Regions from separate parts of the Actinoallomurus oryzae genome, predicted to be linked through region 1. Evidence: riboswitches for the same ligand, from Rfam matches in the RefSeq annotation. Region 1 holds a riboswitch; each other region holds the start of a gene.
The links. A riboswitch is a leader RNA that binds a small molecule or an ion and turns the genes downstream of it on or off. The one in region 1 is predicted to bind cobalamin.
Positions count from the first base shown of each region.

Region 2: another riboswitch for cobalamin. It lies ahead of cobN (cobaltochelatase subunit CobN); the one in region 1 lies ahead of ABEA10_RS27395 (CbtB domain-containing protein).
Region 3: another riboswitch for cobalamin. It lies ahead of ABEA10_RS35485 (magnesium chelatase subunit D family protein); the one in region 1 lies ahead of ABEA10_RS27395 (CbtB domain-containing protein).
Region 4: another riboswitch for cobalamin. It lies ahead of nicT (Nickel transporter NicT); the one in region 1 lies ahead of ABEA10_RS27395 (CbtB domain-containing protein).

Region 1 is NZ_BAABHF010000029.1:5,661-10,598, forward strand. It holds gene ABEA10_RS27385 (ribonucleoside-diphosphate reductase subunit alpha) at 1-793, opposite strand, end outside; gene ABEA10_RS27390 (CbtA family protein) at 1,008-1,646, opposite strand; gene ABEA10_RS27395 (CbtB domain-containing protein) at 1,678-1,893, opposite strand; cobalamin riboswitch at 1,933-2,087, opposite strand; gene ABEA10_RS27400 (TetR/AcrR family transcriptional regulator) at 2,255-2,911, opposite strand; gene ABEA10_RS27405 (GNAT family N-acetyltransferase) at 2,908-3,354, opposite strand; gene ABEA10_RS27410 (amidohydrolase) at 3,354-4,938, opposite strand, start outside.
Region 2 is NZ_BAABHF010000045.1:118,859-123,796, forward strand. It holds gene cobN (cobaltochelatase subunit CobN) at 1-1,551, opposite strand, end outside; cobalamin riboswitch at 1,612-1,744, opposite strand; gene ABEA10_RS35685 (helix-turn-helix domain-containing protein) at 1,833-2,681, shown strand; gene ABEA10_RS35690 (VOC family protein) at 2,686-3,075, shown strand; gene ABEA10_RS35695 (AMP-binding protein) at 3,078-3,887, opposite strand; gene ABEA10_RS35700 (Gfo/Idh/MocA family oxidoreductase) at 3,989-4,938, shown strand, end outside.
Region 3 is NZ_BAABHF010000045.1:72,664-77,601, reverse strand. It holds gene ABEA10_RS35495 (GNAT family N-acetyltransferase) at 1-201, shown strand, start outside; gene ABEA10_RS35490 (LLM class F420-dependent oxidoreductase) at 213-1,238, opposite strand; cobalamin riboswitch at 1,348-1,469, shown strand; gene ABEA10_RS35485 (magnesium chelatase subunit D family protein) at 1,527-3,605, shown strand; gene cobO (cob(I)yrinic acid a,c-diamide adenosyltransferase) at 3,605-4,207, shown strand; gene ABEA10_RS35475 (cobyrinic acid a,c-diamide synthase CobB) at 4,204-4,938, shown strand, end outside.
Region 4 is NZ_BAABHF010000016.1:184,687-189,624, reverse strand. It holds gene ABEA10_RS11555 (SCO4651 family lipoprotein) at 1-743, shown strand, start outside; gene nicT (Nickel transporter NicT) at 1,035-2,123, opposite strand; cobalamin riboswitch at 2,150-2,317, opposite strand; gene ABEA10_RS11545 (FAD-dependent monooxygenase) at 2,388-3,890, opposite strand; gene ABEA10_RS11540 (MerR family transcriptional regulator) at 3,962-4,489, shown strand; gene ABEA10_RS11535 (superoxide dismutase) at 4,534-4,938, shown strand, end outside.

The DNA of each region.
Region 1 (4,938 bases):
CGGCGACCGACGCGTCCAGGGTCCGCAGCCACGGCACGATCCCGTTCGAGTGCCCGTTCGTGCCCCGGATCAGCGATCCCCGGCTGCGGACCCGGCTCCAGGAGATCCCGATCCCGCCCGCGTACTTGCTGAGCCGCGCGACCTGCCCGTACCGCTCGTAGATCGCCTCCAGCTCGTCGCGCGGTGAGTCGAGCAGGAAGCAGGAGGACAGCTGCGGGCGGGCGGCGCCGGAGTTGAACAGCGTCGGCGAGCTCGGCAGGTACGCCAGCCGCGACATCAGCCCGTACAGCTCGGCGGCCTCCCCCACGTTCTCGGCCAGTCCGCACGCCACGCGCAGGAAGAAGTGCTGGGGCCGCTCCAGCACCCGCCGCGTCGTCGGATGCCGCAGCAGGTACCGGTCATAGACCGTACGCAGCCCGAAGTAGGTGAACCGGTCGTCCGCGCCGTGGTCCACCAGGGCGTCCAGCGCCGCCGCCTCGCGCGCGACGAACCCGGCGGTCTCCTCGTTCAGCAGCCCCTGCTCATAGGCCGCCGCGATGGACTCGGTGAACGTCACCGGCCCGGTCTCCTCGGCGATCGACCGGGCCAGCAGGCGCGCCGCCACCGTCGAGTAGGCAGGGTCGGTGATCACCAGCGCGGCGGCCCGTCGTACGGCCTCGGCCAGGTCGCCGGCGTCGCCGACGCGGAGCGGGTCGGCGTCCGGCAGACCGGCGCAGGCACGCTCGATCTCCACGGCGAGCGTGCGCTCCGGATCGCCGTCCGACGCGGGCGGCGCGATGAGCTGTTGTGTCACGTGCTCTCTTCCTCGCGAGCTTCTTTCACTGGGTTCCCTCTGGCACCGATTGCCGCAGAGGCAACAGGCACACAAGGAACACGAGAACCATACATGTAGTGGCATCCACACCACAGCACCCCTAGATGTTGGGTGCGTCATCGCTGTGCCCCTGTACGCGGGCATGCCGAAGACTCCCGGCGGCCGACCTGCCGGGAGTCTTCTCGCTCGGGCCTTATGCCGTGGCCGGTGCCTCCACGGACCGGGGTTCACCGGCCGCACGGGCGAGCAGGCGTTCGGCCATCGGCGCGAAGCACAGGCCGATCGCGGCCCACATGATCGCCTGGGCGGCCACCGAGTACAGGCGGAAGGAGAACAGCAAGACCGCCAGGACCAGGAACGCGATGGAGAACCCGACCATCAGCAGGTACAGGCCGCCCCGCGCGCGGATCGTCTCCTCGTGGCCGATCGCGGGCGGGTTGGCCGGGTACTTGACGAAGGGGATCAGGTAGAAGCCCAGGAAGCCGCCGAGGGCGACCAGCAGCGCCAGCGTCCGTGGCCGCAGGTTCCCGGTGCGGCCGCAGGCCAGCAGGTAGGCCACCACGTACAGGCCGCCCATCGCGGCACCGAACACGATGACGCCGGCGCCGATCCCCACGTTGGCCTGGACCGTACGGCTGAAGAGGTCCGACCCCGCGGCCTCGGGGGTGATGCCCGCCGCCCTGTCGAGCAGGGCCTGGGCGGCGTCGCGCCCGCTCTCGTAGTCGATGGCCGCCTGGATCTGCGGCTCGGCGAAGATCCGGGCGAAGACGAACGCCAGGATCCCTCCGATCGCGCCAACGAGCAGCCCACGCACGATGAATCGCCGTTCCACGGCGTACTCCTTCGGGTGCGGTGTCGCGGGATCAGTGGCAGGGGAACCCGAGGAAGTGACGCGCGTCGTGCACGAACTCGTGGATGTACATGTTGTCGCCGAACACCGAGGTGGCGCCCTGGTCGACGCCGATGAAGTAGTACGCGGCCAGGCAGAGCAGCACGGTGCCGAACAGCCACAGAGCGGCCCGGGCGCCCGGCACGACGAGGGGTGTCGTACGGGTGGTGGGCAGCGTCGAGGTGGTCATCGCAAGAGCCTCCTAAAGGGATCCGGCGTCCCTGTCACGGGTGGAGCGCTTCTGACGGCGGAGGGTCTGACTTCCCGGCCCGTGGGCCGGATCACAGTGGCGCGACCGCGCCGGATTTGCACCGGCTTCCTCTTACCATCACGTTCGTCCGGAGCGTACGACCGGCGTTCCGGACCGTCAACATCGCGGGAGGTCGCACCCCATGGCCGTTCGTCTCTGCTGGTCACCCACGCGGCCACCGCCGCGACCCGGCAGGCCCGCTTTCCCGGTGACGACGAACCGCTCGACCCGCGCGGGGCCGAGACGGCGACCGCCGGTCAGGGAGTGCTGCGCCGCCTGGCCGTGCCTCCTAGGGCGTGTCTCAGCCCGCGGTGGCGTCGTCGCCCCAGACGCCGGTGACCAGGCGGATGTAGTGGCCGGCGGGCGGCAGGCCGGGGTCCGGTGCGGCGCCGAGCATGGCCAGGGACAGGTGGGCGTGCGTCTCGGCGACTTCGGCGAGGGCGTGCCGGCCGCCCGAGGTGTACCAGTTGGCGACGCCGCTGCACATCTGCAGCAGGGCGAGCCGTGCCACCGAGGGGTCCGGGACCTGGAACGTGCCGGCCGCCTGGCCCTTCTCGATGACCGATTCCCACAGGTCCTCGTACTCGTCGCGGAGCGCGACGATCGGACGGCGGCGCTCCGGCGAGAGCGCGCGCAGCTCGGTGTCGACCACGAGCGTTTCGGACCGCCGCAGAGCGTGAGCCACGACGTGGGTCTGCACCAGGCCGTTCATCGCGGCCACCGGTGAGGGTGACTCCGTCAGGACCTGGCCCGCCGCGGTGAGCAGCCGGTCCAGGCTCGTCTGCATGATGTCGACGAGCAGGTCTTCCTTGGTCCCCATGTAGTGGTAGAGCGTCGCCGAGGACAGGCCGGCCGCGTCGGCCAGCTCACGGATGCCCGTCCCGTGGAAGCCCTTGGCGGCGAACAGCGCCACCGCGGCGGCGCGGACCCGGCCGTCGGGCTGGGGCGGCCGGCTCACCGGACGTTCCACCGGTAGCGGGTCCAGCCGCCGACGGGCTCGGCGCCGATGCTCCGGTAGAAGCTCTCCGCCGCGTCGTTGCCGTGCGCGACGTCCCATTCGAGGCGGCCGCGGGTCAGCGACCGCAGGGCGGACAGCAGCTCGCGGCCGAGGCCGTACCGCCGGTACTCGGGTTTGATGTACAGGTCGTCCAGCCAGATGCCGGGCCGGGTGTCCCAGGAGGAGAACGTCGGGTACCACAGCGCGAACCCGGCGACGGCGTCCGGTTCGTCCGGCGGCGAGGCGATGTGGGCCCAGGCGACCGGATGCTCCCCGAACAGCGCCTCGTAGGTCTCCTGCCGGTCCAGCCGCACCCGGTCGGCGACGCCTTCGTGCGCGGCGTGGGCCAGCAGCAGGGCGCAGATCTCCTCGAAGTCGGCGGGTTCCGCGGGTCGTACGGGCATCAGACCTCCTCGAGCCGTCCGCCGACGAGGGTGGCCAGCACGCGGATGCCGGCGATGTCCTCGGTGGCGGTGGACGTGGGATCCGCGGACAGTACGGCGAGGTCCGCGAGCTTGCCGGGGGTGATGCTGCCCTTGCGGCGCTCCTCGAACGCGGCGCGGGCCGAACCGAGTGTGTAGGCGTGCAGCGCCTCCAGGGGGGTGACTCCCTCCTCGGGAACGAACGGCCGGCCGCTCTCGGTCCGGCGGCCGACCATGGCGCGCATGCCGAGGAGCGGAGCCCCGCGTACGACGGGCCGGTCGGAGCTGCCGGGGACGACGAGCCCGGCGTCCAGGAGGGAACGGTGTCGGTAACACCAGCGCACGCGCTCCTCTCCGAGCGCCGCGCGCATGCCGTCGCCGATCTGGCCCACGAAGGTGTGCTGGGGCACCGGGATGACGCCCAGCTCGGCGAGGCGGGCGACCTGACCGGGGCCGGCCACCCCGCAGTGTTCGATGCGATGCCGGGGATCGGGGCGCGGGAACCGGGTCTGCGCCTCCTCGAAGGCGTCCAGGACCAGGTCGATGGCGCGGTCGCCGATGGCGTGCGCGGCCACCTGCCAGCCCGCCGCGTGCGCGCCGACGATGCGTTCCCGCAGCTCTTCGGCGGGGAGCTGGAAGTAGCCGCGGTTGCCGGGCTGGTCGGCGTAGTCGTCGTGCATCGCCGCGGTCCGTCCGATGAGCGAGCCGTCGGCGAACACCTTCACCGCCCCGAGCCGCAGCCGGTCGTCGCCGAACCCGGTACGCAACCCCAGGTCGAGCCCGAGCGCGCCCGGGGCTCCCTCGATCGGGTGGGTGGAGTCGCCGGTGACCATCAGGCGTACCCGGACGCCGAGTGCGCCGCCGTCGAGGGCGTCCTGATAGGCGGCGGCCTCGGTCGGTGAATGGCCGATCCAGCCCAGCCCGATACCGGCCTCGGTGCAGGACGTGATGCCCTCGGCGCGGTAGCGCTCGCTCGCGGCGGCGATGGCCTGAACGAGCTGCTCGCGCGGCAGCGGGTACCGCAGGTCGCGGACGAGCTGCTGGGCCGCCTCCTCCAGGAGCCCGGTGTCGGGGTGGACGACGCCGCCGTCCGGCGGCCGGTCGCCGATCTCACGCAGCAGCCGGCCGCCCACCACCGACATGTGCGCGGAGGTGTGCCGCAGCCAGACCAGGTGGTCGGGTGCCACGGCGTCCAGGCGGTCGCGGTGCGGGTGGCCGCCGAGCTTGTTCTGGTCGTAGCCGGAGCCGATGATCCAGGTGCCCGGCGGCTGGCTGCGAGCGCGCTCGGCGACCGCGTCGTACACCTGCTCCAGGGTGTGCATCGGCGGGGTGGACAGGTCGAGCTCGGTCAGTGAGAGACCGAACAGGATCATGTGGTTGTGCGCGTCGTCGAAGCCGGGCACGACCGTCGCTCCGGCCAGGTCGACGACGTCGGCGGCGGTGACGCCGTCCAGCTCGTCGTCGAGGGCCACGATCCGGCCGTGGTGGATGCCGATACGCCGGGCCGAGGGACGGGCCGGGTCGACCGTGACGGCCGACAGGTTCGTCAGGATGGTGTCGATGCGC
Region 2 (4,938 bases), on a different contig from region 1:
GCCGGGCAGCCATTCGAGCGTGCCGTGCTTGCCGAGGTGGACGACGGCGTCGGCGCCGAAGGTCGCGTCCAGCCAGCGGTAGGCGGCCAGGTAGTGGTGCGACGGCGGCAGGTCGGGGTCGTGATAGATCGCCACCGGATTCTCCCCGAAGCCGCGCGGCGGCTGGATCATCAGCAGCACGTTCCCGAACCGCAGTGACGCGAGCACGATCTCGTCACCTGCTTCTTCCCGACCAACCTGCCCCGACCGACCTCCCGGCACGGTGTAGAGCTCGCCCGGCGGCTCGCCCCAGTGCTCCCGTACGGCCTCGCGCAGCGAGTCCGGGAGCGAGGCGAACCAGCGTTCGTAGTCCTCCAGCGGCACCCGGGCGGACGCGGCGCGGAGCTGTTCCTCGGTCAGCCACTCCACGTCGTGGCCGCCCGCCGCGATGAGCGAGTGGATCAGCTCGTCGCCGTCGGCGGGGTGGTCGCCGACCTGGTAGCCGGCCTCCTTGAGCGCGGTCAGCAGGCGTACCGCCGAGACCGGGGTGTCCAGGCCGACCGCGTTGCCGACACGCGCGTGCTTGGTCGGGTACGACGAGAGCACGATCGCGAGTTTCCGTTCGGCGGGTGGCGTGTGCCGCAGCCGTGCGTGGCGCACGGCGATGCCGGCGACGCGGCCGGCGCGCTCGGGGTCGGCGACGTACACCGGGATGCCGTCGGGCCCCTCCTCCTTGAAGGAGAACGGCACCGAGATCAGCCGTCCGTCGAACTCGGGGATGGCCACCTGCATGGCCGCGTCCATCGGCGACAATGCCGCGTCGGAGGCCTCCCACACCTCCCGCGAGGTCGTCAGGCACATCCCCTGGATGACCGGGACGTCCAGGCCCGCCAGCGCTCCGGCATCCCACCCATCTTCGGCGGAGGCCCCGGCCGCGAGCACGGTGACCACGATCGCGTCGGCACGGCCGAGCAGCTCGAGCAGGCCCTCGTCGGCGGAGCGGAGCGAGCCGCAGAACACCGGCAGGGCGTTGCCGCCCGCCCCCTCGATCCGCTCGCAGAGCGTGTCGACGAACGCCGTGTTGCCGGACAGCTCGTGCGCCCGGTAGAAGACGATCCCCACCGTGGGCCGGTCCGCCCGCGTCTCGTGCTCGCCGTGCACGCCGTACTCGGGCATCCGCTGCGGCGGCGCCCAGGGCTCCTCGTCGCCCGGCGACAGCATCCCGGCGAGGAAGCGGCGCAGTTCGCGCAGGTTGCCGACGCCGCCCTCACGCAGGTAGTCGAGGGCCTCGGCCGCGACGCCGGCGGGAACGGTGGACAGCGCCATCAACTCGGCGTCGGGCGTGGCCTCGCCGCCCAGCGCGACCAGCGGCAGGCCGCGCCGCCGCAGGTCCTCCACGCCCTCGCGCCAGGTCTTCAGGCCACCCAGGAGCCGGACGACGACGGCGTCGGCGTCCGCGCAGAGGGCGTCGAGGTCGGCGAGGGCGAGCCGGGTGGGGTTGCCGGTGAGGTACCCGGCGGAGCGGGCCGACAGCAACTCGGTGTCGGCGGTGGACAGCAGCAAGACACGCACGTGTGGGTCCTTCCCTCGGGGGTCCTCGCCCCGGCTCGGGTGCCGATCGCCGACGGCGGGAAGTCTCCTGACTCTCGGGTCACCGCACACCCGCGGCCTTCCAGCAGGTCGCCGTGAAGCCGGGCTACCGTACGCGCGGGTGCACTCACCGATCACAGTTGCGGGACAGTCCCGGACTCCCACCGGGTTCCCTCCCTCGCCGTCGCGCGGCCAGTCTACGAGAGGGAGATTCGCCGCGGCAGGGGCGCTACGTGCCGTTCGTCGCGGTTACGGTGGTGGACATGAGCAGCTCGGCTCTCACCGCGGAGCGTGCCGACGTGACACCGCCGGCGCGCGTCGCGCCGCTGGTCGCCCGCTACTCCGGCTATCGCTACGAGGGTCTGCCGGCGGGCACACACCGGGGGTTGCCCTCGCAGTACGTCACCGTGGTGCTCAGCCTCGGCAAGCCGACCCGTACGACGCAGCCCGGCCGTCATTCGGACGCGGCGGATTTCGCGGCGCTCGCCGGGGGGATGCACACGCGCCCGGTGCTGATCGAGCACGACGGCGACCAGTACGGCGTCCAGCTCGACCTCACCCCTCAGGGGGCCAGGGCGCTGCTGGGGATGCCGGCCGGCGAGCTGGCGTCGGCGGTCGTCCCGCTCGACGGGCTGCTGCGGACGCGGACGGGCCCGCTGGTCGAACGCCTGGCCGAGGCGCCGTCGTGGCCCGCACGGTTCGCCGTCCTGGACGACGTGCTGTCCCACGACGCCGACCGGCCGGGCGCGCCTCCGGACGAGCTGCGCCACGCCTGGCGGCTGATCACACGGAGCGGCGGCCGGGCGCGCGTCGCGGACATCGCCGCCGAGGTCGGCTGGAGCCGGCGGCACCTGGCCGCGCGGTTCACCGCCGAGTACGGCCTGACGCCGAAGGAGACGGCACGCGTCGTACGGTTCCAGCGGTCCAAGCGGCTGCTGTCGCGGCCGGACCGGCCGGCGCTCGCCGAGGTCGCGGCCGTGTGCGGCTTCTATGACCAGGCGCACCTGGCGCGCGAGTGGAACGAGCTCTGCGGCTGCCCGCCCTCGGCGTGGCTGACCGGCGAGGACCTCCCATTCATCCAAGACGGAGGCGAGGACCCCGGCGGACGATAGGGCCATGAGCGAAACCATGATCTGGCCGTCGTTCCGCTACTCCGACGCCCACGCCGCCATCCGGTTCCTGGTCGACGCCTTCGGCTTCGAACGCGTCGCCGTCTATGAGAACGGCGACCGCGTCGACCACGCCGAACTCCGCTGGCCGCTCGGCGGCGGCGTCATGCTCGGCAGCTCCTCCCGCGAGGACAGCTCCATCGCCGGTCTGCCGGCCGGCACCGGATCGGTCTACGTCGTGACCGATGACGTGGACGGCCTGTTCAAGCGGGCGTGCGCGGCCGGTGCCACGGTCGTACGGGAGCCGCTCGACGAGTCGTACGGGCGCGGTTTCACCGTGCGCGACCCCGAGGGCGTCTTCTGGAGCTTCGGCACCTACGCGGGGTCGGGGAGCTGACCCTACGGCGTCACCACCGGGCAGCCGAGCCACTGCTCGACGCGGCTCGGTGGTGGCGCCGTCCCCTGGGAGACCGCGAGCCGCAGCGGCGCGAAGTCGCCCTGCGGCCGCTCCGCCGCGAGGCGGCCCAGGAACGCCGACGTCGACAGCAACACGCTGGCACGGTGCCGCCGCACCCCCTCGGCGACCAGGGGGATCGAGCGCTGCCGTGAGTCGAGGATCGCGCACGAGCCGGTGAACAGCGGAAGGAAGATCGTGTTGCGCAGGCCGACCGGGTCGTAGGTCTTCGACACCGAGAACAGCACGTCGTTCTCGCGCAGCCCGAACGGCTCCATCGCCAGGTAGGACTCTTCGGGGTCGCGGTGGGCGTACGTCGCGGCGTGCTGGCCGTACGCCGGCGCGTCGGGGATCACCGGGTGCGGGTCGGCGGAGGCCGCGGCGGGCAGCGCGCTGATCAGCTCGACCGGCGTGATCGTATGAGGATGGCGTCCGGGCATGCAGACCGCGAAGGCCGCCGGGGGCAGCGCCGAGGCGTCCGGATCGGCCAGCACCGCGACCGCGCCGATGCGTACGACGCCGAGGAAGGACCAGACGAGCTCCATCGAGCCGGGCAGCGCGATCGCCACACGGTCGCCCGGCGCGACACCGTACGCGCGCAGCAGTGACGCGACGCGGGCCGCGCCCCGGTGCACCTCGCCGTGGGTGTAGACGTCGTCACCGCACAGGAACGCGGCCCGTTCAGACCAGCCGAACGCGTGCGTCCACTGCCTGAGCACCTCCGCCAGATTCGCATCCGGGGATGGTCCGGGCATGCGCGCTCCTCCCCATCGTGGGCCCCCCAGCGACACTAGGCCGGGCGGCCGTGCCGGGACAGACCCGGAGCGTGATCAAATAGATTCTGAGGAGGCCATCTGTGGACACCCTTCGGGTCGCGTTGATCGGTTATGGCACCGGAGGTGCCGTCTTCCACGCTCCGCTCATCTCCGCCGCGCCGGAACTCGAACTGGCCGCCGTCGTGACGGCCGACCCCGACCGGCGGGCGAGCGTCCGCAGCCGGTACCCGGACACGGAGATCCTGGACCGTACGGACCCAATCTGGGCGGGCGGATACGACCTGGTGGTGGTCACCACGCCGAACCGCTCGCACGTCTCCCTCGCTCGCGCGGCGCTCGACGCCGGCCTGCCGGTCGTGGTCGACAAGCCGGTCGCCCCGACCGCGGCCGAGGCGCGGTCGCTCGCCGGGGGCCCGCTCGTGGTCCCCTTCCACAACCGGCGCTGGGACGGCGACTTCCGCACGGTCGCCCGGCTGTGCTCGTCGGGCGCGCTGGGCCGGGTGCTGCGGTTCGAGTCGCGGTTCACCCGCTGGCGCCCGCAGATCAAGCCGGGCTGGAAGGAGACCGCCGACCCGGCCGCCGCCGGCGGCGTCCTGTACGACCTGGGGTCACACCTCATCGACCAGGCGATCACCCTGTTCGGCCCGCCGTCTTCGGTCCACGCGGAGATCGACGTCCGCCGCCCGGGCGCGGAGGCCGCCGACGACGCGTTCGTGGCCCTGACCCACGCGAACGGCGTCCGGTCACACCTGTGGATGAGCGCCATCTGCGCCGACCTGGGCCCGCGCTTCCGCGTGCTCGGCGACAAGGCGGCGTACACCTCGTACGGGCTGGACGGCCAGGAGGCCCAGCTCCGCGACGGCCGGACACCGGACGACCCCGGGTTCGGCGTGACACCGCCGGAGGCGTACGGCCTGCTCGGCACCCCGGGCCGGACCCAGCCGCACCCCACCGAGCACGGCCGCTACCAGGACTTCTATCCGGCGGTCGCCGCCGCGATCCGCGGCGAGGCACCCCCTCCGGTCACGCT
Region 3 (4,938 bases), on a different contig from region 1:
TTCACCGACAGCGGCAACCTCGCCGAGCAGCGGGCCCTGGAGAAGGCGGGCTTCGAACGCGAGGGCGTCCTCCGCCAGGCCCAGTGGCGCGCCGGACACTGGCACGACCAGATCCTCTACTCGACGCTACGTCCCACAACGGTGGGTGACGAAGGTCGGGGTGCTGACAAGCCGGGAGAACGGCCCGCTCGTTCTGGATAGGGCGCCGGCGCTTACGCGGGTACCATGGCGCGGATCGCCTTGAGGGTCGGTTCGTCCTTCACGCCGGCGATCAGCAGGGTGGTCACGGGGGAGTCCAGCCACAGCTCCAGCCGTTCGCGGATGCGGCCCAGGGGGCCGAGCAGGGAGATGGCGTCGGCCAGGGCGTCCGGGACGGCCTTGACCGCCTCGTCCCGGCGGCCCGCGAGGAACAGGTCCTGCACCCGCGCGGCCTCCTCGGCGTACCCCAGCCGGCCGATCAGGTCCAGGTGGAAGTTGCGGTCGCGGGCGCCCATGCCGCCGATGTAGAACGCCAGCGGGATCTTGGCCACCTCCAGCGCGGCCGTCAGGTCGTCGGTGACGATCGTGGTGACGGTCGCGGCGATCTCGAAGCCGTCCGGGCGGTCGCGCAGTGACGCGCCGAAGACCGGTTCGATGCGCTCCGGGTCGACGAACAGCGGCAGCCAGCCCTGGGCGATCTCGGTCGATAGCGCGACGTTCTTCGGGCCCTCCGCGCCGAGGTAGACCGGGATGTCCGGGCGGACCGGGTGCGCGATCGACTTCAGCGGTTTGCCCAGGCCCGTCACCCCGTCGCCCACCCCGTACGACCGCAGCGGCAGCGGGTAGTGCGGGCCGGGACTGGTCACCGGGTCGGCGCGTCGCCACACGTCGCGCAGGATCTGGACGTACTCGCGGGTGCGAGCGAGCGGACGGGCGAACGGCACGCCGTACCAGCCCTCCACCACCTGCGGCCCGGACGCGCCGAGCCCGAGCGTGAGCCGTCCGCCGGACAGCGCGTCGAGGGTCAGCGCGTGCATGGCGGTGGCGGCCGGGGTGCGTGCCGACATCTGCGTCACCGCCGTGCCCAGGCCGATCCGCGAGGTGCGCGCGCCGTACCAGGTCAGCGTGGTGAAGGCGTCCGATCCGTACGCCTCCGCGGTGAAGACCTGGTCATAGCCCAGGCGCTCGGCGGCGAGCACGGTTTCGGTGTCGTCCACGGGGTCCCGCTGCCAGTAGCCGAGGTTGATGCCGAGCCTCATGCGCACCTCCGGAAGAAGTAGAACGTGTTCCATTCAAACAGGAACAGACCGGCACACACCTGTCGAGGACGGATCGGCTGTGTGCGATGCTGTGCGTCGGCGGTACGCGGAGGAACCCGGTGAGACTCCGGGGCTGTCGCGCAACTGTGACCGGGGAGTTCGCCCTCACCGACGGCCACGGCGTAAGCCGGAAGGCCGAGGGCGGGTGACGATCCGGGAGCCAGGAGACTCCGGCCGCCACCTGCAGGCCACCTACGGGCGCGCAACCCGAGGAAGGACGAACACCGGGTGAACACCTACCCGTTCTCCGCCGTGGCGGGGCTCGAGGACCTCAAGCTCGCCCTGCTGATCAACGCGGTGTCGCCGTCGGTCGGCGGCGTCCTCGTACGCGGCGAGAAGGGCACCGCGAAGTCGACCATCGTCCGTGCGCTCGCCGGGCTGCTGCCGGCCATCTCCGCCGTGGCGGGCTGCCGGTTCTCCTGCGACCCGGACGCGCCCGACCCCGAGTGCCCCGACGGCCCGCACGACGACGCGGAACGGCAGGAGCGCCCCGCCCGGCTCGTCGAGCTCCCGGTCGGCGCGTCGGAGGACCGCCTCGTCGGCTCGCTGGACATCGAGCGGGCGCTCACCGAGGGGGTGCGCGCCTACCAGCCCGGCCTGCTCGCCGCCGCGCACCGGGGCGTGCTCTACGTCGACGAGGTGAACCTCCTCCACGACCACCTGGTGGACCTGCTGCTGGACGCCGCGGCGATGGGGCAGTCCTACGTCGAGCGCGAGGGCGTCTCGGTGCGGCACGCCTCCCGGTTCCTGCTCGTCGGCACCATGAACCCCGAGGAGGGCGAGCTGCGCCCGCAGCTGCTCGACCGGTTCGGGCTGACCGCCGAGGTCGCCGCCACGCGTGACCCCGACGAGCGCGCCGAGGTCGTACGCCGGCGCCTCGCCTACGAGGCCGACCCGGCCGGGTTCACGGCCGACTGGGCGCGCGCCGACGCCGAGCTGGCCTGGCACATCCGGGCCGCCCGCGACCGTCTCCCCGAGGTCGTGCTGTCCGACGGCGCGCTGCGGCAGATCACCGCGGTCTGCGCGGAGTTCGAGGTCGACGGGCTCCGGGCCGACCTGGTGATGGCCCGCGCCGCGATCGCGCTGGCCGCCTGGCACGACCGCGGCGCCGTCACGCCCGCCGACGTACGCCTCGCCGCGCGCCTCGCGCTGCCGCACCGGCGGCGCCGTGACCCCTTCGACGCGCCCGGCCTGGACGAGGACCGGCTCGACGACGTGCTGGACCGCACCGGCGACTACGACACCGAGGAGGACCCACGGCCCGGCTCCAGCCGGCCGAAGCCTCCCTCGCCGCCGGTCCCCGAGCCTCGGCCGCCGGCCGAGGAGGACGGCTCGGAGATCACCACCGAGGACCCCGAGCCCGAGCCCGAACCCGACCCGGACACCGATCCCGACGGCCCGGGTTCCGGCACGCCCCTGCCCGACGCGGTGGACCTGCCGGCCGAGGGGGCCCTGGTCGACATCGGCCAGGCGCTGTCGGGCAACGCGGCGTCCGGCGCCGACCGGCTGAAGACCTCCCCGGCCGACGCCGCCTACCGGCCGCGGCTGTTCGTCGTGCCGGGCATCGGCGAGGGCGCGCCCGGCCGCCGCTCCCGCTCGCGCACCCCGTACGGCCGTACGACCGGCGCCCGGCCGGGCTTTCGCACCGTGCACCTCGCCGGCACCCTCTTCGCCGCCGCGCCCCATCAGCGGTCGCGCGGACGCAGCGGACCGGGCCTGGTGATTCGCGCCGACGACATCCGCGAACCGGTCCGCGAGGGCCGTGAGGGCAACCTCGTGCTGTTCGTCGTCGACGCCAGCGGCTCGATGGCGGCCCGGCGGCGCATGCGCGCGGTCAAGGGCGCCGTGCTCAGCCTGCTCCTCGATGCCTACCAGCGGCGCGACAAGGTCGGCCTGGTCACCTTCCGGGGTCGCGACGCCGAGACGGCGCTGCCGCCGACCTCCTCGGTCGAGGCCGGCGCGCGCCGCTTGGAGGACCTGCCGACGGGAGGCCGTACGCCGCTCGCCGCCGGGCTGCTGCGGGCCGCCGGCGTGCTGCGCGCCGAGCACCTGCGCGACCCGGCACGGCGCCCGCTCGTCGTCATCGTCACCGACGGCCGCGCGACGCACGGCTCGGTCGACGACGCGCTGCGCGCCGCCGCCCTGCTGCGGGATGCCGCCTCGGTGGTGGTCGACTGCGAGAGCGGCCCGGTGCGCCTCGGCCTCGCGGCCCGCCTCGCCGAACGCCTCGGCGCCGAACTCGTCCGCCTGGAGGACCTGCCCGCCGACGGCCTGGCCGGCGTCGTACGCGATCGGAGGGTCGCCTGATGCCACAAGGCAAGCCGGAGAGCGTGCCGGACGACGGGCTGACCACGCGGCAGCGGCGCAACCGCCCGCTCGTGATCGTCCATACCGGCCAGGGCAAGGGCAAGTCGACCGCCGCCTTCGGGCTGGCGCTGCGCGGCTGGAACCAGGGCTGGCCGATCGGGGTGTTCCAGTTCGTCAAGTCCGCCAAGTGGCGCATCGGCGAGGAGCGCGCGCTGCGCGTGCTCGGCGCGTCCGGCGAGGGCGGGACGGTCGCCTGGCACAAGATGGGCGAGGGCTGGTCGTGGATCCAGCGGCCCGGCACGGAGGACGACCACGCCGCGGACGCCCGCGAGGGCTGGGAGCAGATCAAGCGCGACCTCGCCGCCGAGACCTACAAGCTCTACGTCCTGGACGAGTTCACCTACCCGATGAAGTGGGGCTGGGTGGACGTGGACGACGTGGTCGCCACGCTGGCGGCGCGCCCCGGCCACCAGCACGTCATCGTCACCGGCCGCGACGCCGACCCCCGGCTCCTGGAGATCGCCGACCTGGTCACCGAGATGGGCAAGGTCAAGCACCCCATGGACGCCGGGCAGAAGGGCCAGAAGGGCATCGAGTGGTGATCCCGCGGCTCGTGGTCGCCGCCCCCACGTCCGGGAGCGGCAAGACGACCGTCGCCACCGGGCTGATCGCCGCGCTGGCCGCGCAGGGCCTCGACGTCTCGCCGCACAAGGTGGGGCCGGACTACATCGATCCGGGGTACCACGCGCTCGCCGCCGGGCGGCCGGGCCGCAACCTCGACCCGTGGCTGACCGCCGAGGACCTCGTCGAGCCGCTGTTCCTGCACGGCGCGCGCGACGCGGACATCGCCGTCGTCGAGGGCGTGATGGGCCTGTACGACGGCGCGGCAGGTGCGGGGGAGTTCGCCTCGACCGCCCACGTCGCCAAGCTGCTCGGCGCCCCGGTGGTGCTGGTCGTGGACGCCGCCTCCGCCGGCCGGTCGGTCGCGGCCCTCGTGCACGGCTTCGTGACCTACGACCCCGGCGTGCGGATCGGCGGCGTGATCCTCAACCGGGTCGGCTCGGACCGGCACGAGGAGATCTGCCGCGCGGCGGTGGAGGAGACCGGCCTGCCCGTCCTGGGCGTGCTGCGCCGCCGCGACGACGCGGCCACGCCGTCACGTCATCTCGGCCTGATCCCGGCCGCCGAACGCCGTCCCGAGGCCCTCGCCACCGTCGAGCGCCTGGGTGCGCTCGTCGCCGAGGGCTGCGACCTGCGCGCCCTGGTCGCGCTCGCGAACACCGCCGGGCCGTCGGCCGCCGAGCCCTGGAACCCGGCCGTCGCCGCGCCGGCC
Region 4 (4,938 bases), on a different contig from region 1:
TCGAGGGTTCGCCCGTGACGGCGGCTGAGGCGCTGGACCAGGCGGCGAAACGGCTCCGCTCCGTGCAGACCTACCAGGCCTCGGTCTCCGTCTCCACCGTCGTGGGCAGCACCAGGAAACACCTGTTCGGCGAGATCACGAGCCGGTCGAAGGACCAGGCCCTGAAGTACGCCGTCCCCTTCTTTGACGAGGAGGGGAACGCCACCTCGGACTCGACCCAGCTCCTGCTCGGGGACAAGTTGTACATCAAGAACCGGAAGTTGCTCGAGGTCATCCACAAATCCTGGATCGGCATCCCGCTCAGCGGGCTGAAGCCGACCGACACCTACGTCGTGGCCCTGCTGGCCCAGATCCACCAGCCGGACCCGCTGCTGCACGCCAGGATGTTCACCGCGTCCAAGGACGTGCACCTGGTCGGCCGGGAGACGACGGGCGGGACCGCCACCACCCGCTACCAGGGAACGTTCGCCCTCAGCGAGGCGCTGGCCAAGCTGGACCCCACCGAACGTACCGAGGCACAGGCGGTCTACGGACCGTTCGGCACCACCCCGTACTTCGAAGTCTGGATCGACGACCACCAACTGGTCCGCAAGGTCAACATGGTCGGCAAACGCGGGGCGAAGCACCGGATCAACGCGACCATGAACTACTCCACCTTCGACACCCCGGTCTCGATCACCACGCCGCCCTCGAACGACCTGAAGAACCTCCCCGGCCCTGCCACGAAGAACATCCCGATCTGACGCTCAGCCCGAGCGGCGCCCGCGGGAAGGATGACCCGTGGGGCCGCCCCGGCCGGCCGATCAGCCTCTACCGCCTCGCCGAACGCCTCCACCAGATCGGCATCCAGCCCGGCCCCACCCGTTCCACCGCCTCTTCCAACTCGCCACCGAGGTCCCCGCCGCCATCCTCGCCCGCATGCTCGGCATCCACATCAAATTCGCAGTCCAACGGCAACGCGCATCCTCCGGCGACTGGATGACCTACGCCGCCGATGTCAGCCGCCGTATCCCGGAAAACCGATGAACGACGCGTCAGCCCTCGTCGGGTCGTGAGGTCCACCGGTTCTCGACCTTGGCCAGCCGCCAGTAGGCGATCGCGGCGGCCCAGACGGCGACGAACAGGCCGACGATGATGAAGCCGACGTTGTCCAGGTTCAGCCCGGCGACCCAGTTGGTCACCGGGCTGTCCAGGCCTGCGTCGTCGTGGAGCAGGCCGACGATTTCGATGGTGCCGATGACGAACGCGACGGCGACCGACAGGCCGGTGATGGTGAGGTTGTAGTAGACCTTGCGGACCGGGTTGGCGAAGGCCCAGTGGTAGGCGAAGTTCATGAAGGTGCCGTCGAGAGTGTCGAACAGGCTCATTCCGGCGGCGAAGAGCACGGGCAGGATGAGGATGGCGTACCAGGGCAGGCCGCCGGCGGCGCCGCTGCCGGCCAGGACGAGCACGGTGATCTCGGTGGCGGTGTCGAAGCCGAGGCCGAACAGCAGGCCGATCGGATACATCTGGGCGGGGTGGCCGATGGCGCGCAGGAGGCGGCCGAGGAAGCGGTTGAACAAACCGCGCTGGTCCAGCCGTGCCTCCAGCGCCTGCTCGTCGAACTCGCCACGGCGCATCGTGCGCCAGACCGCCAGGATGCCGATCAGGGCGAGCAGGTTGAGGAAGGCGATCAGATAGAGGAAGCCGCCGGAGATGCTCGTACCGATCAGCCCGAGTGTCTGATGGGTCTCAGAGTCCTGGTTCATGAGAGTGCCGGCGATGTGCGTGCCCAGGGTGATGAGCGCGGCCATCGCGATGACGATGCTCGAGTGTCCGAGCGCGAACCAGAACCCGACCGACACAGGGCGCTTGCCGTCGGCCATCAGTTTGCGGGTGGTGTTGTCGATCGCGGCGATGTGATCCGCGTCGAAGGCATGGCGCATGCCCAGGGTGTATGCGGTGACGCCCAGACCGACGCCGAAGACCTTGGTGCCGATCGTGTAATGCTGGGGCGCGACCAGCAGAATCAGCACGCCCCAGGCGACGACGTGCAGCGCGGCGATGACGCCGAGCAGCCCGGCGAGACGGAGCCAGTCCCGTCTGCTCAACGCGGAAAGGACCGTGGACAGACGGGAGGTCATGGTTCGCCTTCCAGCACCTCGTGGACGACTGCGTCGGTGCCGTGGCCGGTCTCCTGGCTGACGGGTCTCGCACCGCCCGCCTTCCCAGGCCCAACGGGCCCAGTGGCATGCGTGGACAGTGCACCCGATCACAGTGGCGAGGGCCGCGCCGGTCCTTCACCGGCTTCCCGAACACCACGGCGCTCACAACGTACGACGGAAGCACGAAGCCTGCAAGGCTGGTTGATCATGCACCCGCCGCGCAGAGTCGTCAGGGCGTGTCGGTCACTGGTGCCTCAGTCCCAGGTCATGGAGAGCGTCGAGGAGCGACTTTCGTGAGGTGCCGTGCCAGGCCACGAAGCCGTCGGGCCTGACGAGGGCGGTGTCGTCCATCGTGGGAAGCACGTGGACGGGCAGGTCGACGCCGGCTGAACCGGTCACCGTTCGCCATCGCCGGCGATCGGCTGGGGTGAAGAGGGTCCAGTGCGAGCCGATCAGGTCGAGCGTGGAGACCTGGCCGGCGGGGCTTGTCCAGCGGTGCGGGAAGCGGTGGCCGGGCCGGACGATGTCGTCCAGGACATTGATGGTGCCGTCGTGTGGGGGATAGCCGTAGAACATCATGCCTCGCAGGTAGTCGACGGCGGCTTTGTCGTACAGAGTGTCCGGGTCGCCTTCCAGCGACTGGTAGCCCTGATGCATTCGGCGGGAGAGAGACAGGGAGGCCCGGGCGGCGGCCTGGCGTTCGGGTTCGTAGGTGCGCAGGAGCGCCGGGGTGAACGGCCCGTGCAGGACCGCGGCGAGCTTCCAGGCGAGGTTGTGCCCGTCCTGGATTCCGGTGTTCATGCCGAGTCCGCCTGCCGAGCTTTGTACATGGGCGGCGTCACCGGCCAGGAAGACGCGGTCTTGCCGGAAGGAGGAGGCCATGCCGATGGCGGCCTCCCACGCGTTGACGGTGTGCAGTTCGATGGGGATCGTTCCGTCCCCGATCGCGGCTGACAGCAGTTCAAGCGTCTTTGCCTCGGTCAGGTCGGCGAGACCGTCCGGCTTGCCCGGATAGTCCATGATGTGCGAGGACCACTGGTCCAGGCCGTTCTTCGACATCAACGTGGCGTAGACCGCGTCGTTGCGCACGAAGCACATGTGCGTCCCCCAATCCCGCAGGACGGGCCCGAGATCGGCGCGGAAGAACGCGGTGTTCAGATGGGAGATGACGCTGCGGTCGGGCATGGTGATCCCCAGCCTGGCGCGCACGTCGCTGCCGGCCCCGTCGGCGCCGATGAGGTAAGCGGCCCTGACCTGTCGTTCCTGGCCCGTGGCGACATCGACGACCCGTGCACGTACGTGATCGGTATGGGCGGCGAGGTCGACCAGCCGTACGCCGAACCGGACCTCGCCGCCGTGGCGCCGGAGTTCCGCCAGCGCCAGGCGCTGAACCTGGTCGTGGGTCAGGACGAGGCGTGGGTTCACCGGGCTGCAGGTCTTGAGCCGCTCGGCGTACGGCGCAGGCAGCCGTCCTTCGTGGAGGGTGACGCCGAGCCCACGGTCCTTGAACACCGTCCGCAGGGGAGGGCCGCCCTCCCAGCCGACCTGCTCCAGCACCGGTCCCAGGCCGACGGAGCGGAAGACCTCCAGGGTGCGAAGGCTCGTGCTCGCACGCGGCACCGTGGATATCGCGTCTCGCTTCTCGATGACCAGTGGCCGGACGCCCCAGTGGGCGAGGAACATCCCCGTCGTCAGGCCGACCGGCCCGCCGCCCACCACCAGCACCGGCACTTCCTCGATATTCATCGCCTACCTCCATCACGTCTCTCGGGGCGATGGGCGACAACGCTGCACGCTCAAGTCGGCTTGAGTGCAAGATGACGGGGGTGGAAGACGAGCGCTACTCGATCAGCCAGGTCGCCCGATGCTTCGATGTGCCGGTATCGACGCTGCGGTACTACGACGACCTCGGCCTACTCCCCGCGGCCGAGCGCCGGGGGAACGTGCGCCACTACGGTCAGGCGGAGTTGCGCCGCCTCGCGCTCATCCAGCGACTGCACCACCGCGGTCTGGTCAGCCTGACCGGCACCGCCGCGCTGATCGCCGAGACCCCGGACTCGGGCGAGCCCTCGGGGCGAGAGGTATTGATCGCCTCAATCGAGACGATCACGAAGCGGATCCACGACCTGCAGGCCGCCCAGCAACTCCTGGAACACCTGCTCACCTGCCCGAAAGCGGATCCGGTACGCGAATGCACCCACCTGCGCGCCGAACTCGGCCAGGCCGTCAACGCCGCACTCGGCACCCGCGGAGCGGCTGGCTTAAACCTGGCGGGACGGTCACCACCGGTGCCGTCCACGGGCCGCGTGACATGGGGGCTCGCACACGCGTGCAGTGGCGAGTAATTGCAAGCTTGATGTAGCTGCAACCTATTTGCAATAGTGCTCCCATGGCTACCTACTCACTGCCGGATCTGCCCTACGACTACGCGGCGCTGGAGCCCGCGATCACCGGGGAGATCCTGGAGCTGCACCACTCCAAGCACCACGCCGCGTACGTCAAGGGCGCCAACGACACCTTGGAGCGGCTGGAGGAGGCCCGGGAGTCCGAGCGGTTCGGGGGTCTGGTCGGGCTGGAGAAGACGTTCGCGTTCAACCTGTCCGGGCACGTGCTGCACACGATCTTCTGGGACAACCTGTCCCCGGACGGCGGGGACCGGCCCGACGGTGAGCTGGCCGCGGCGATCGATGAGCACTTCGGATCCTTCGACGCGTTCGCCAAGCAGCTGTCGACCGCGACCTCCGGCGTTCAAGGGTCGGGCTGGGGGGTGCTGGCCTGGGAGCCGCTGGGCCGG